DNA from 4 places in the Providencia sp. genome. Region 4 is predicted to be linked to each of the others. Evidence: predicted binding sites of a transcription regulator. Region 4 holds the regulator's gene; each other region holds the start of a gene.

Region 1 (4,087 bases), on a different contig from region 4:
AAATCGATCCGAAATCAATTGGTGTAGGCCAATATCAGCATGATGTAAGCCAAACACAATTAGCGCGTAAGCTTGATGTAGTGGTTGAAGACTGCGTAAACTCAGTCGGTGTTGATCTTAATACCGCATCAGTTCCACTACTGACTCGCGTTGCAGGCTTGAGTAAAATGATCGCGCAAAATGTCGTGGATTGGCGTGATGAAAATGGCCAATTTGCTGATAGAAAACAGCTGTTAAAAGTTGCGCGTCTTGGCCCCAAAGCGTTTGAACAATGCGCCGGTTTCTTGCGGATCACCAATGGGAACAATCCGTTGGATGCATCAACCGTCCACCCTGAAGCCTATCCTATCGTGGAAAAAATTCTGGAAGTCGTCCGCCAGCCACTAAAAGAAATCATGGGTAACTCACAAGTATTAAACGGCTTAAGCCCGCGTGAATTCACCACTGAGCAATTTGGTGTACCGACCGTGACTGACATTATTAAAGAACTTGAAAAACCAGGCCGTGACCCTCGCCCTGAATTTAAAACGGCAACCTTTGCCGATGGTGTCGAAACCATGAATGACCTTACTCCGGGAATGATCTTAGAAGGGACGGTAACTAACGTCACTAACTTCGGGGCATTTGTGGACATCGGCGTTCACCAAGATGGACTGGTACACATCTCATCCCTATCCAATAGCTATGTTGAAGATCCGCATAAAGTCGTCAAGACAGGGGAAATCGTCAAAGTTAAAGTGGTCGATGTGGATATTCCACGTAAACGTATTGCACTGACAATGCGTTTAGACGAACAACCTGGGGACACAAATAGTGCGCCTCGCAATGCGAGTCCAGCCCAAGAAAAAAACACACGTAAAGCACCTGCGCCTAGAGGCCAATCTCGCCAAAACTCAGCATCATCCGGCAATAGCGCCATGAGTGATGCATTGGCGGCAGCACTCGGCAAAAAACGTTAAAAATCCATTAATCGGCTCCATAACATGATAGTTATGGGGTCGATTATTAATTAAGCGTTTAGTTTTCAATATATTCAATTACAAATTAAATTAATAAAACTCATCTTTTGTTTAAATCTAACTCCGTATATTTACTCACGCCTTAAACTCATCGTCGCCAACAAAACACTGTCAACTCAACGCTTCGTTGATCCATATCAAGCCAAATTGACGAAAAAAGAGGCTAAATATAACAAAAGGCAGATGATTATGATTATCATTGTTAATTAGATTAATTTTTGTTTTTCGTCGCATTTATCACGGAAGCATCTATTATTTTAATAATAATTATCAATATTGTTATTCATTAAAATTATTGGAAGGCAACATGGCTATACTTCCTCATTGCAGTTATAAAATACTTGGTTTCTCACCAGAGATAAGCCCCGCTTATAGACAAAAATTACTTTCCCTTGGCTTATTGCCGGGGTCCATATTTAAGGTGGTTCGTGTCGCACCTTTTGGTGACCCTGTTCAAATAGAAACCCATCGAGTCAGCTTAGTTTTACGTAAAAAAGATTTAGCATTATTGAATCTAGACGAAACACCAACTGCGTAAAAATAAGTCATCGGTCTCGATAAGATTCTTATTGTAACTATTGGCAAGACTCTCCACTGGCAAATACATTTATTGGCAAACACTATGAAACCACTCACTATCGGCCTAATCGGCAATCCCAACGCCGGTAAAACAACACTCTTTAATCAGCTTACCGGTTCGCGCCAACGGGTAGGTAACTGGGCAGGTGTCACTGTCGAACGAAAAGTTGGCCGCTTCCATACCGCGGATCATAAAATAGAGCTAGTTGATCTTCCTGGCACCTATTCACTGACCACCATTTCGGAACAAACCTCTCTTGATGAACAGATTGCCTGTTATTTCATTTTGAGCGGCGAAGCCGATATGCTAATTAACGTCGTTGATGCCTCTAACTTAGAGCGAAATCTCTACTTAACGCTGCAATTAGTTGAATTAGGCGTACCTTGTATTGTTGCGCTGAATATGTTGGATATTGCGCAAAGCCAACATATTGATATCGATATTGAAAAATTAGAAAAACAACTTGGTTGCCCAGTTATTCCAATGGTATCCACCCGTGCAACTGGTATTGATAAGCTGAAAAAAGCTATCGATAGCCAACCACAAAATAGCCTACAAGCGTTAGTCCAATATCCCCCTCAATTATTAGATGCTGTCGATTCATTATCAGAACAAATTTCAGCACAACAATTTAGCCAACAACAACGCCGCTGGTTATCCTTACAAATATTAGAAGGCGATATCTATAGTCGTCAGCGAGCCAATATTTCAGAAACGCAGCTTGCCGATATTCGCTTACGCTTAAATGAACATCTACATGAAGAACCTGAATTATTAATTGCGGATGCACGTTATCAATCTATCGCCACAATTTGTAATGCTGCAATTAATAATAGTGCCGCTGAACCCAACAAACTCACTCAATCACTTGATAAATACATTCTGAATCGTTGGCTTGGCGTGCCTGTTTTCTTATTCGTGATGTACCTGATGTTTGTCTTAGCCATCAATATTGGTGGCGCATTACAACCTTTCTTTGAAGGTGCATCCGAGGCGATATTTATTCACGGTATTCAATGGACTGGTGCCTATTTTAACTTCCCTGAATGGCTAACCATTTTCCTCGCTCAAGGGGTCGGTGGTGGTATCAATACAGTTCTCCCATTAGTGCCGCAAATCGGGATGATGTACCTATTCTTATCGTTATTAGAAGATTCAGGTTATATGGCTCGTGCTGCTTTTGTGATGGATAGGCTCATGCAAGCACTGGGCTTACCGGGTAAATCTTTTGTGCCTTTGATTGTGGGATTTGGTTGTAACGTCCCATCAATTATGGGTGCCCGTACACTCGATGCTCCACGGGAAAGACTGATTACAGTATTAATGGCACCCTTTATGTCATGTGGTGCACGACTCGCTATTTTCGCTGTATTCGCTGCCGCTTTCTTTGGTAAAAATGGTGCCAGTATAGTTTTTTCTTTATACCTTCTCGGTATTGTGGTCGCTATTTTGACTGGGTTGTTATTAAAACATACGCTCATGCGCGGCGAAGCATCACCGTTTGTGATGGAATTGCCGGTTTATCATGTCCCTCACCTCAAAACGTTATTGATTCAAACTTGGCAGCGTTTAAAAGGCTTTGTGATCCGCGCAGGTAAAGTCATCGTAGTTGCCAGTATTTTTATTGGCGCGCTCAATAGCTTTTCATTTTCAGGTAAACCTGTTGATAGCATTAATGATTCCGCCCTTGCTTCCGTAAGTAAAGTGATTACTCCGGTTCTTCAACCCATTGGTGTTCACGCTGATAACTGGCAAGCAACGGTTGGGTTGATCACGGGTGCAATGGCGAAAGAAGTGGTGGTCGGTACCTTGAATACACTGTATACCGCAGAAGCGATTACTGCGGAACCTTTCGATGCCGCATCATTTAATTTACTCGAAGAATTAGAAGATGCCGTTTCTGAAACTTGGGATAGTTTGAAAAATACATTTACACTAAGCGCGCTATCCAACCCTATCGAAGCGAGTAAAGGGGATGGTGAAATGGAATCCGGTTCAATGGGCACCATGGCGGCTAAATTTGGCTCTGGTATTGCAGCTTATAGCTATCTGATTTTCGTCTTGCTGTATGTGCCTTGCGTGTCGGTGATGGGTGCGATTGCTCGCGAAACCAATAAAAGTTGGATGATGTTCTCTATTCTTTGGGGACTCAACGTTGCCTATAGCCTTTCAGCTTTATTCTATCAAATCGCAACATTTAGTGAGCATCCACAAAGTAGTTTAATTACCATTGCAGCCGTTGTTCTGTTTAACATTGTGTTGTTTGTTCTCCTACGTCGTATGCGTAGCCGAGTAACCCTCAATCTGCAAACTAAAACAGCGAAACAGTGTTCTGATTGCTCAAGTAGTGCTTGTCACTAAAGGAAAATATGATGGTCAGCCTGCTTCAAGTGAGAGACTTAATTGCTTTATATGGGCAAGCTGACCTCGAATTACTCAGTGAACAATTGCATACGCCAGCCCCACTGATTAAAGCAATGGCGGAAAA
Region 2 (4,087 bases), on a different contig from region 4:
ATATTTAGGTGCTTTTGAATTTGCATCTTGGCATTCAAATAGGTAGCGTACCCCTTTTTTACCAGAGATATAATTAAGTATTTTATACCCTGAATAAGTATAATGGCATGAATTTACTACACCGTTCTCGGTAAATTCAATGACGTTATTTTCAATGCCGATATTATTGATATCTGTTGCATAACCTTGCTTATAATATTGACGATATTCCTCAACGCTTTTGTCTTTATTATTTTTTGCTTTGTGTTCTAAAACAGAGTCAAGTTTTCCATTAAGTAGTAATGGGTTGACTGACTCCCAGACACCTTGCCAGTCACTTAATTGCCTATCCTTTACATCACTTTCTTCAAAAATTCCTTTCGATGCCTGTATCGCCTTTTCAGATTGAGGATGTGTATGACTATGTGACCCATGACCAAATACACTAAAACTACCAAGGGCTAGAGAGACACTTAGTGTGATATTTAACAGTTTATTTTTAGGCACTGGTATTTTCCCCGTCTATTGAAATGATTTTGTTATGTGAATAATTAATTGAAACGTTATAACATAACAATTGCGTGTAGGGAAAGTTTTTTATTGATGAAATGGCTATTGAATTAAAATAGGGAAGAATAGATTTGGATTAAAATAGAGTTAGAAGATAATGAAAGATAATCGACCGAGATAAACACGGCCGATTAATTGATACGTTAAATTGATGTAGGCTAGTCGTCAGGGTTATCCATAACTTCATGACGTTGGTTGTGATAACCTTCTTCATCATAACCATGGCGCCAGTATGGAATAGCGTAAATATCATCACGACCAAACCCTTTTTCGCGCCTAATAAAACGGCGTAACTCACGAATAATTTGGTCTTCACCTGCGATCCAAAATGCAGCATCACTAGTGGGAATATCCCATGATTTAAATGTACTAATTAGTTCAGCTGTTTTACTGATATTGCCACAAATCCAAATCACTTCAACAGCGGCAGGTTTGGTTAATTCACGTACATCTCCTTGACTGTCGAGACGTAAAACAACTTTTCCTTGTGCACTAGCAGGCATTTTCTCTAGTAATGATGCGATAGCAGGCAAAGAACTTGAGTCGCCAGCCATAAAATATTGAGATTTAATCGGTAATAGTGGATCTGGCCCACCAGGATTGCTTATTCCCATCCAATTTCCCGGTTTAGCATCACGGGCAAAAAGATATGCAGGGCCAGTAGCGCCATCATGCATTGCAAATTCAATATCAATTTCACTAACTTGTGGACGAATGGCCCGAACGGTATAAGTGCGTACGAGAGGGCGAGGTTCATTTTCTGGCCAACTGCGACCTTTTTCTGTTAAGACAGGTAATGTCGGTTTGCTTTTTAAATCGGGGGCAAGAAAAATTTTAAGGTGTCCACCTTCACAATCTGTCGGGTAGTTTGCTAATTTTTCACCCGTGAAGGTAATGCTGCGGATTGAAGGGCTTACATCAATAATGGATTTAACTTGAATGAGCTGTGGTGGCGCCGGGCGGTATATATTTTTTTCGACGGGGTTTTCTGTAGCCACGGACGGTCTCCTTTTTCAAATGATAATATTATTATATGGTAATTGTTATCATTATCATATCATGAATTGAAATAGTATAACCATTCAAATTAAAAAAGAACTATATGTATTTTCAGATAAAAATACCGCACCTTTTATGAGTGCGGTATTTATCAGGAATATTTATTTTACTTTCATTCCAGCGGCGGTCATCAGTAATCTAAATGCGGAAGAAAATGCAAATAGTGCTAATACACTGCCTAGCCAAATTGCCACCATCCAGCCCAGTTTCTTCCACCAGGGGGAGATGACTAGATTATCAGTGGTAGCCTTGATCTGGGGTAATTTTTCCTCTGAAGACATAGTAACTCCAATAGGTGTAAACCAAAATAACAGGAATAATAAATAATGCGCCGACTAGCATAAAGCCTAGGCTTTCTGATGGCCCTGCTGCATCACGGAAACTAATTGCTGGTGGAATAAGATTTGGCCAAATACTAATACCTAAACCTGTAAAACCAAGGAAAATCAATAGTAATGCGGCTAAAAAAGGAATGCTGTCATGTTGTTGACGCTTTGCGCTTTTGAATATTAGCCATGTACAAGTTATAACCAATAATGGAACTGGTAAGAAGAAAAACAGATTAGGCAATGAAAACCAACGTTCAAACACCGCCTCATTGACAATGGGGGTCCATAAACTAATTGCCGCGATCACTGTAACCATGAATAAGGTTAATGGGCGTAAAACACGGTACATTGTACGGCGTAAATGCCCCTCAGTTTTCATAATCAGCCAACCACAAGCAAGTAGGGCATAAGCGACAACTAAACCTAAACCACAAAATAATGGGAATGGTGAGAACCAATCAAAATATCCACCCATAAATACGCGGTTTTCGACATGGAATCCCTGAATGAATGCGCCAACAACGATCCCTTGCATAAAAGTGGCAATAATCGAACCCCAAATAAAAGCATGGTCCCAATGACGACGATGAGATTCATCAGCTCTGAAGCGAAATTCAAATGCTACGCCACGGAAAATCAACGCTAGTAACATGAAAGTGAGGGGAATTGATAGCGCATCTAGTACAATTGCATAGGCCAATGGAAAAGCGCCAAATAAGGCAGCACCGCCAAGAACTAGCCAGGTTTCATTGCCATCCCACACTGGCGCAACGCTATTCATCATTAAGTCACGGTCTTGACTATCTTTTAGTGCAGGGTAGAGAATACCAATGCCTAAATCGAATCCATCCATGACGATATACATCAACATACTAAATACGATAATGACAAACCAAATAAGTGGTAAATCAATGCCCATGGGGTTGATCCTCCGCGATACCTTTACGAATTAATTTCATCATGTACATGTAGCCAATTCCAAAAACACCGCCATAAACCACAAAGAAAGCGATTAGGCTAATGCTCATGTGCATTTCCCCATGAGCACTTACCGCATCAGAGGTCCGCTGTAATCCATAGACTACCCAAGGTTGCCTTCCTATTTCAGTCGTAAACCAACCTGCTAGGATAGCGATGAGTCCAGATGGCGCCATGACAAACATAAAACGTAAAAATGTTTTCGATTCATATAGATTTTTACGATAACGCAGCCAAACACTCCACACACCAGCAGCTATCATTAATAGACCAAGACCGACCATTACGCGGAAAGACCAGAACACCATAAATACATTTGGTCTATCTTCTGGCGCATATTCTTTTAACGCAGGTACTTGTTTATCAATACTATGGGTTAAAATAAGGCTAGCAAGATAAGGTATTTTAATGGCGTAGTCTGTGGTTTCCGTTTGTTGATTTGGAATACCAAATAGGATCAGCGGTGTTGCTTCACCCGGTTTATTTTCCCAATGTCCTTCCATCGCAGCGACTTTTACGGGCTGATGTTTTAGGGTATTAAGGCCATGAAAATCACCAATAAGTGCTTGTAATGGTGCTAATACAAGGATCAGCCATAATGACATGGAGAACATTTTTTTCATTGCTGATGATTTGTTGCCTTTTAGCAAGTGCCATGCAGCGGATGCACCAATAAAAAAGGCGGCAGCTAAGAATGCAGCTGTTGTCATGTGCAGCAAGCGATAAGGGAATGAAGGGTTAAAAATAACCGCAATCCAATCTACAGGAACGATGCGATTATCAATAATTTCAAATCCTTGTGGTGTTTGCATAAAACTGTTTGATGCCAATATCCAGAATGTTGAAATTATCGTTCCGAGTGCCACCATACAGGTTGCAAAGAAATGAAGTTTTTCGCCAACGCGATTCATGCCAAATAGCATTACACCGAGAAAACCTGCTTCTAAGAAGAAGGCGGTGAGAACTTCATAGGTTAATAATGGTCCGGTTACACTGCCTGCAAAATCGGAAAAGAAACTCCAATTGGTGCCAAATTGGTATGCCATGACCAATCCAGAAACAACACCCATTCCGAAATTTACAGCGAAAACTTTTGACCAAAAATGGAACAGTTTTATATAGTCAGTATCACGAGTTTTTAGCCATAAACCTTGAAGCACTGCTAAATAACT
Region 3 (4,087 bases), on a different contig from region 4:
TTGATATATTTTCACCAAAAGCAGGTGGGATAAATAACTCTTCCTGTTCAGGGTAAGCATTTAACCACAAAGCATAGTGTTCTCTTGGATAATGGCACAATGCTCTATCGGGACCACCATGAAAACGTTTTTCCGCCTGCTCATCACCTTCAAGCCCCATTTGTCCTAACGACAATAAGCCATCCGCTTCTCGCTTATAAATAGCGCTTTGACCACAAGATTGCGTTGATTGAATTTTGCCGATAAATACTTGAGGAAGGAATTGCATTGGCTTTAGTCTCTATTTAGGTCAGCACAAAGGGCTTCCATCATAAAGAATGCGATGAGATATAACAATAATTGACCAAATTAAAACAGGCATGATTTGGTTTAAATCATGCCTGCAAAATTATTCAATTAAAATTGAACAAAATTATTTAGTTTTTCCTGCAAAACGTTTTGCAGCTTCATCCCAATTCACTACTGACCAGAAGGCCTTAATGTAATCAGGACGGCGATTTTGGAATTTCAGGTAATATGCATGTTCCCATACATCTAAACCAATGATTGGATAACCTGATACACCAGAAATAGCTTCACCCATAATCGGGCTGTCTTGGTTAGCAGTTGATACAACAGCTAATTTGCCGTCATCTTTAAGTACTAGCCATGCCCAACCAGAACCAAAACGTGTTGCAGCGGCTTTCTCAAATGTCTCTTTGAATGCATCTACGCTACCGAAATCACGCTCAATCGCAGCTTTCAATTCGCCATTTAATTCAGTACCTAATTTCAAACCATCCCAGAAGAAAGTGTGGTTTGAATGGCCGCCTGCGTTATTACGTACAAAAGTACGTTGATCAGCAGGGATTTGATCCAATTTTTGAATCAATACATTAATATCTAAACCTGCTAATTCAGGTAATTTTTCTAATGCTGTATTGGTATTTGTAACATAAGTCTGGTGATGCTTAGTATGGTGGATTTCCATAGTTTGTTTGTCAAAATGAGGTTCCAGCGCATCATAAGCATAAGGTAAAGCAGGTAATGTATAACTCATATTATTGTCTCCAGTGACTTATTAATATTTTCCCGTCTTACTCCAAGTTGCAGCTTACCTGTAACTCGAACTATTTTGGGTACATACCCTTAACTTCTCATTTTCAACACAAGGCTAATAGGGTATGCACTTACGTAATTACGCATCTTGTGAATTAGTACCATTATAGTTATTTTACTGTTAATGAAAATCATTATCAAATCCATAATAATTTTGTGGTCTTTCTCATCCGCTATCATTACTCTCTAATTCAGTAACAAATACCAATACACCAGCTATTTCATTTTCTTTACAACCAGATAATCTGATATTTTCAGCATTTAACTTCAGATTTACATTTAGCATCAAATGATAATCCTGAAAATCTGATTACAATTAATACGTGATCTTCCGCTCAAAAGAAAAACAAATATCTATTTTTCTCTTTAGTTAACTATTTTTTGACATAGTATTAACATCTGCAAGGAGATAATAATATGACTCAAATAACTAAACATCCAGTTCCTACTGCAATTGCTAAAAGTGCCCTAATAAACGAACAACAGTACAACGATGAGTACCAACGCTCGATTCAAGACCCTGAAGGATTTTGGGGCGAAAAAGGAAAAATCGTTAATTGGATAAAACCGTATACCCGTGTCAAAAACACCTCTTTCGACCCCGGACATATTGATATCCGTTGGTTTGAAGATGGTACTTTAAACTTAAGCGCGAACTGCTTGGATCGCCATCTGGCTGAAAAAGGTGACCAAACAGCGATTATTTGGGAAGGTGATGACCCATTATCATCAAAACATGTCACTTATCGCGAACTACATCATGATGTTAGTCAGTTTGCGAATGTATTAAAAAAATACGGTATCCGTAAAGGTGATGTCGTCGCTATTTATATGCCAATGGTTGTTGAAGCTGCGGTGGCAATGCTGGCTTGTGCTCGTATTGGAGCTATCCATACGGTCATTTTTGCAGGTTTTTCACCAGAAGCGGTATCAGGCAGAGTCATCGACTGTAAAGCTAAGCTTATCATCACGTCTGACGAAGGGCTGCGCGCAGGTCGTGCAATCCCGTTAAAGAAAAATGTTGATGATGCCCTCACAAACCCACAAGTTACCACGGTTACAAATGTTATCGTTTACCACCGTACAGGAAACTCACCAAGCTGGGTTGAAGGCCGTGATCTATGGTGGCATGACATTATTCAAGGTGTCAGTGCAGACTGCCCACCAGAAGAAATGAATGCAGAAGACCCTCTGTTTATCCTCTACACTTCTGGCTCTACAGGCAAACCTAAAGGTGTATTACACACCACGGGTGGCTATCTGGTCTATGCAACATTAACATTCAAGTATACCTTTGATTATCACTCAGGTGAGGTTTACTGGTGTACAGCTGATGTCGGCTGGGTCACAGGTCACAGCTACCTACTGTATGGTCCATTATCAAACGGTGCCAAAACAGTAATGTTTGAAGGCGTACCCAATTACCCTTCGGTTAATCGTATGTGCCAGATTGTAGATAAACACCAAGTTAATATTCTTTATACTGCGCCAACCGCTATTCGAGCCCTTATGGCCGAAGGTGATAAAGCGATTGAAGGAACAGACCGTAGTTCACTGCGTATCCTCGGTTCCGTTGGCGAACCAATCAACCCAGAAGCTTGGGAATGGTTCTATAAAAAGATTGGTGATAGCCGCTGCCCTGTCGTTGATACATGGTGGCAAACTGAAACTGGTGGCTTCATGATAACCCCACTACCGGGTGCCACCATGCTAAAACCGGGTTCAGCTACCTTACCTTTCTTTGGTGTTCGACCTGCAATTGTCGATAACCTCGGAGAACCGCTAGAAGGTGCGGCAGAGGGTAACCTCGTCATCATTGATTCATGGCCAGGTCAAGCGCGTACCTTATTTGGTGACCATGACAGATTCGAACAAACTTACTTCTCTACCTTTAAGGGAATGTATTTTAGTGGTGATGGTGCTCGTCGTGATGAAGATAGCTACTTCTGGATAACTGGGCGTGTGGACGATGTATTAAATATATCAGGACACCGCTTAGGGACTGCGGAAATAGAATCTGCTCTCGTTTCACATCCAAAAGTTGCTGAAGCCGCAGTTGTTGGTATTCCTCATAATATCAAAGGGCAAGCTATCTATGCTTATGTCACTTTAATATCAGGAACAGAACCTTCCGCCGAGCTCTATACCGAAGTTCGTAATTGGGTACGCAAAGAGATAGGCCCAATTGCAACACCTGATGTTCTACACTGGACTGACTCTTTGCCTAAGACTCGCTCCGGCAAAATTATGCGCCGTATCCTACGTAAAATTGCATCAGGAGATACCAGTAATTTCGGAGATACCTCCACGCTGGCAGATCCGGGTGTAGTCGAAAAACTACTCGAAGAAAAACAATCAATGAGTATGTCATAACGCCAAAAGGCCAACTCATAGAGGCGGCCTTACATACATCCCAACAAGATGGTTTACTCTAAATAATTCGAGGCGCAGCTAGGCGACAAGCGAACGAATCACGAGGAGCATACACAAGTATGTGACTCGTGTGAGTGAGCGCAGCCAACAAAGCTGCAACTTGAAGTATAACGAGTATAACAGAGGAGAACTCTGATGAATGCTACTGCTTACGAAAAGGTAGAGAATAACCCTCGCTTTAAAGAACTGGTTAGAAAACGTAGTCGCTTTTCATGGCTATTATCAGCAATAACGCTAGCGCTATATGTTAGCTTTATTTTCCTCATCGCATTCGACCCAAGTTGGCTTGGCACACCTATAGCCGAAGGTTCTTATATCACAAGAGGCATTCCTGTCGGTGTTGGCCTCATTGTTATCTCTTTTGTCCTAACTGGGATCTACGTAATTCGAGCAAACGGTGAATTTGACCGCTTAACAGCTGAAATTTTACAAGAGGTAGAAAAATGAAAGTCTTCCCCTCTCTCGCTCTCTTTTTCACCTCATCAATCGCATCAGCAGATGCGCTAACCGGAGATGTTGAGCGCCAACCTGTTAATATTCAAGCAATCATAATGTT
Region 4 (4,087 bases):
ACGGACGCATGGACATTTGGTGGGATGGCCGTTCAGATTGGAATGCGAATAATGAAAAGGCATTATATGCAGGTGTTATGTATGATTTGAAAAATTGGGATTTAGCGGGTTGGAAAGTTGGAACCTCATATATCTATGGCTGGGATGCGAAACCTAGTACTAACACGCAGTATGCACAAGATGTACGCCTAAAAGAGAGTGCTTGGAATTTTGATATACTGTATACCGTTCAAACTGGACGAGCAAAAGACACTTCATTTAAATTACATTTTACCAAGTATGATAATCATACCGATATTCCTAGCTGGGGTGGTGGATATGGTAATATTTTCCAAGATGAAAAAGATATTAAGTTTATGGTTATGATGCCATTTACTATTTTCTAAAATTAGCCTATTTGGTTTGAGTCACTGTCATAAATTAATTATGGCAGTAACTTACCAAAATAAGTGATACAAAAACGATTAGCATATATATTAATAATCAATTTAATGAGCATAATAAAAAAATGCACTTATATCGATTAATTGTGGACTAACTAATAGTTAATTAAGTATAAAAAAACAAGATGAATGTTTGTCATCTTGTTTTTTATTTATAATATTATGTTTATAACGCTCATTATGGATATAGATAAAGGAGTCATTTGTTATAATGATGCAATGTTTTTTTCAGGTACTTCTTGTTTAATTTTATCTTTTAGTACAGTCACTTTTTCTGCCTGTATTGCTGCATTTTTTACTTTTGCCTGCCCTGATAATATGCCACCTTTTTTAATCGACAAACTGGTATATTGGATAACGCCGTGAATCTCACCATTGTTCTCGATACTAATTGAATCAGATAAGCATTCACCTTCAACTTTGCCATTAACAACGAGTTCTTTGCTGGTTATATTTCCGGTGACTTGACCATTTAACATTACTTTAACAGTATTATCTTTTCCTGTGATATTTCCAATCACTTTACCATAGATATGAACGAGTTCATTTGCCGTAATATTACCTTCAAATACAACGTCTCTAGCAATTATAGTATTGGTTTTTTCTTCACTTACTGTCGGTGTTGACACGCCAGTTTGTTCTTCTCTCATTGGTATGATCTCTGGTTGAGTCGTTGATATGGCATTTTCTGGTGCTGATTTATTTTGTTTTCTGGTGAACATTTTACTTACCTTTTTCTGATTAAAGTATAAGACCAAGAACAGAATTGATAATACAAATGAAAATAGGCTCAGGGTAGAGCGACTAAAAATCCATGCTATCAAAGTAAGAAACCAGAAGAAAAAACTAGTATTAATAAAAAGATATGATTTTCTCATTACTTAATCTCTTACAAATTATTATAACGACTGAATAAAACATAAGGTAATTAGGTTACAGAAAGTTAACTTAATTCTATTGTTACAATTAAAACGCGTATTTATTTTAATTTTTTGAGTGTAGGATTTCATAACGCTAAGATAATTTAACTCTAATTTAGCGTATTGTGTGTAAGACTTTATTGGTATTAATTTTGTGTATATGAAGTAAACAAAATAAAGTGCCTTTAACGTATTATCCTGTGTCTTATGTATTAGTAAGGATAAGATAATTAGCCAATTAATATAAAGGATTTAAACTGAATTGCAACACATTATAGCTTAGCTTTATTTTTAACATTAAAGCAGATAATAAAAGTTATAAATTAAGTACTTAAGTCAACTATTGGTGCTTTTTACTGTTAGAGATAGATTAAATATATGAGATTCTTAAAAGGTGCGTTAGATGTTTTTTTATGGCGCTAAATAAATGAATTTAAGCGTTGTTGTGATAAATAATGATGGCAGTTAGATGAGCTATATAAAAAAAATACCTGATAACTTTAGGCTATCAGGTATTTTAAGATTTAATCGTAACATTACTGTAACGTCATCGACATCACGATAAGTGTACTAAGTTATTCTTTTGCTTCATGTGCATCAGCATTACTACGGCAGTCATTACCATCGGTGCAGTGGCCATAGAGGTACAAGCTATGGTTAGATAGCTTAATTCCGTGGCGTGCAGCGATATTTCTCTGACGAGTTTCAATTGATTCATCAGTAAACTCAATCACTTTTCCACAATCCAAACAGATTAAGTGGTCATGGTGATGCTGCTGAGTTAATTCGAATACAGATTTTCCACCCTCGAAATTATGACGGGTGACAATACCTGCATCATCAAATTGGTTTAATACACGGTATACCGTAGCCAACCCGATCTCTTCACCAATATCAATTAGCTTTTTATAGAGATCTTCCGCACTGACGTGATGGCACTCAGGCTCCTGAAGTACTTCCAGAATTTTTAATCTAGGAAGAGTGACTTTGAGTCCAGCATTTTTCAATGCTTTATTGTTGTCTGTCATGCGGGTTTGTCCTGTATCTTGAATCATGAATTTAACAATAATGAGACATTTTTAACATAAATCCAGTTGTCTTCTAAACTGATTTACAATTATAGGCATGGAAAACAAAAATAGAAACCATGTATTGTCTCATTATTATAATTATATTCTAAGAGCTTACTGATTAAGCTCTTAATTGAGCATTAGCCAATAATTTCAGCAAGAGACATTTCTTCAGAGATCTGTTTTACCCATGCATCAACACGTTCATCAGTCAGCTCTGGCTGGCGATCTTCATCAATTGCTAGGCCGATAAAATGGTTATCATCAGCCATACCTTTAGATACTTCAAAGTTATAACCTTGAGTCGGCCAATGACCTACGATAACAGCGCCTCTTGGCTCGATAATATCGCGGATAGTTCCCATCGCATCGCAGAAGTATTCCGCATAATCTTCTTGGTCACCACAACCAAATAGTGCGACAAGTTTGCCTTCAAAATTAATTTCTTCGAGCGTTGGGAAAAAATCATCCCAATCACATTGAGCTTCACCGTAATACCAAGTCGGGATACCAAGAAGTAGGATATCAAAAGCCTCGATGTCTTCTTTGCTACATTTAGCAATATCGTGGATTTCTGCAACGTCCTTGCCTAATCTTTCTTGGATCATTTTGGCAATATTTTCTGTGTTACCTGTATCACTTCCGAAGAAAATGCCGATGACTGCCATAAAGTGATTAACCTCTTGTTTTTCTAGCAGCTTTAACATTTATCGCCTGCTAGAACTAAATTAGAACGAAAGTAAGTATAATTTTACGCCCTATTTTGGCGAAAAAACGTTGATAAGTCTGTCAAATTTGTGTGATTCATCAAGATGAAATTATTTGTTTGTTGCCTCAGAGGTTTGCTCTAGTTGAGACATCAATATTTCTTCAATTAATTCACTACGGCTTATATTTTTTTCTTCAGCTAACTGATTCAATACCGCGACAGCTTCTTCATTTAGTTTTAGTTCAACTCTGCGTAATCCATTGACTTTATCGCGTTTAAGTTGATTACGTTTGTTGATTCTTAATTGTTCATCCCGCGATAGCGGGCTAGTTTTAGGTCGCCCAGGCCTACGTTCCTCGGCGAACAAATCCAGTGTAGTGCGATCAGTTTGTTCTTTTGCCATATCTATTATTGCTAAAGGAGGGGTGTGCCAGTAATTCAGCGCGCAATGATACCCTAGCTGATTCTGTAGTGCCATAGTTGCATACATGCTCAAAGGACTTGATAGATTAAAAAAAAGGCACTTTTAATAAAAAAGCATCACTTGCTATATTAGTGATGCTTTTTTGTACTGTTATTGAGTTTGTTGTTGCCACAAACTTGCATATAACCCATTTTGTTTAAGCAAATTATCATGCGTATCCATTTCGGTGATTTCACCATCATGAATGACACAAATTTTATCTGCATGCATAATTGTATTGAGCCGGTGTGCAATGCTAATTACTGTTCTACCTTTAGCGATCGAAGGCATATTTGCCATAATAGCGGCTTCTGATTCATAATCCAGAGCAGAGGTTGCCTCATCAAGAATTAAAATATCAGGTTCTGTTAATAAGGCTCTAGCCAGAGCGATACGTTGACGCTGGCCACCTGACAAATTTAGTCCTCGTTCTGATAAGTGATAATTAAAGTTATCGGGCAACGACATAATAAAATCATAAG

Evidence for each region. Region 4 encodes Fur, which represses iron uptake genes when iron is present. Its sites were predicted from a motif close to ATAATAATGAGAACNACTATCAA; they were not measured.
Region 1: the regulator Fur is predicted to act here: its motif matches at 1,277-1,299, upstream of feoA (ferrous iron transporter A).
Region 2: the regulator Fur is predicted to act here: its motif matches at 1,583-1,605, upstream of ACTH6U_RS15015 (siderophore-interacting protein).
Region 3: the regulator Fur is predicted to act here: its motif matches at 1,217-1,239, upstream of sodA (superoxide dismutase [Mn]).

Annotation. Positions count from the first base shown of each region.
Region 1 is NZ_JBQDNB010000005.1:101,043-105,129, forward strand. Features, by position in the region: gene ACTH6U_RS06130 (Tex family protein) at 1-959, shown strand, start outside; gene feoA (ferrous iron transporter A) at 1,327-1,557, shown strand; gene feoB (Fe(2+) transporter permease subunit FeoB) at 1,642-3,960, shown strand; gene ACTH6U_RS06145 (FeoC-like transcriptional regulator) at 3,972-4,087, shown strand, end outside.
Region 2 is NZ_JBQDNB010000020.1:66,603-70,689, reverse strand. Features, by position in the region: gene zinT (metal-binding protein ZinT) at 1-486, opposite strand, end outside; gene ACTH6U_RS15015 (siderophore-interacting protein) at 708-1,547, opposite strand; gene ACTH6U_RS15010 (DUF2474 domain-containing protein) at 1,710-1,889, opposite strand; gene cydB (cytochrome d ubiquinol oxidase subunit II) at 1,846-2,856, opposite strand; gene ACTH6U_RS15000 (cytochrome ubiquinol oxidase subunit I) at 2,846-4,087, opposite strand, start outside.
Region 3 is NZ_JBQDNB010000027.1:45,367-49,453, forward strand. Features, by position in the region: gene yiiM (6-hydroxyaminopurine reductase) at 1-268, opposite strand, end outside; gene sodA (superoxide dismutase [Mn]) at 413-1,039, opposite strand; gene acs (acetate--CoA ligase) at 1,516-3,471, shown strand; gene ACTH6U_RS17205 (DUF485 domain-containing protein) at 3,667-3,978, shown strand; gene actP (cation/acetate symporter ActP) at 3,975-4,087, shown strand, end outside.
Region 4 is NZ_JBQDNB010000006.1:100,219-104,305, reverse strand. Features, by position in the region: gene chiP (chitoporin ChiP) at 1-386, shown strand, start outside; gene ACTH6U_RS07155 (bactofilin family protein) at 650-1,165, opposite strand; gene fur (ferric iron uptake transcriptional regulator) at 1,939-2,391, opposite strand; gene fldA (flavodoxin FldA) at 2,574-3,101, opposite strand; gene ybfE (LexA regulated protein) at 3,252-3,545, opposite strand; gene ACTH6U_RS07135 (type I secretion system permease/ATPase) at 3,717-4,087, opposite strand, start outside.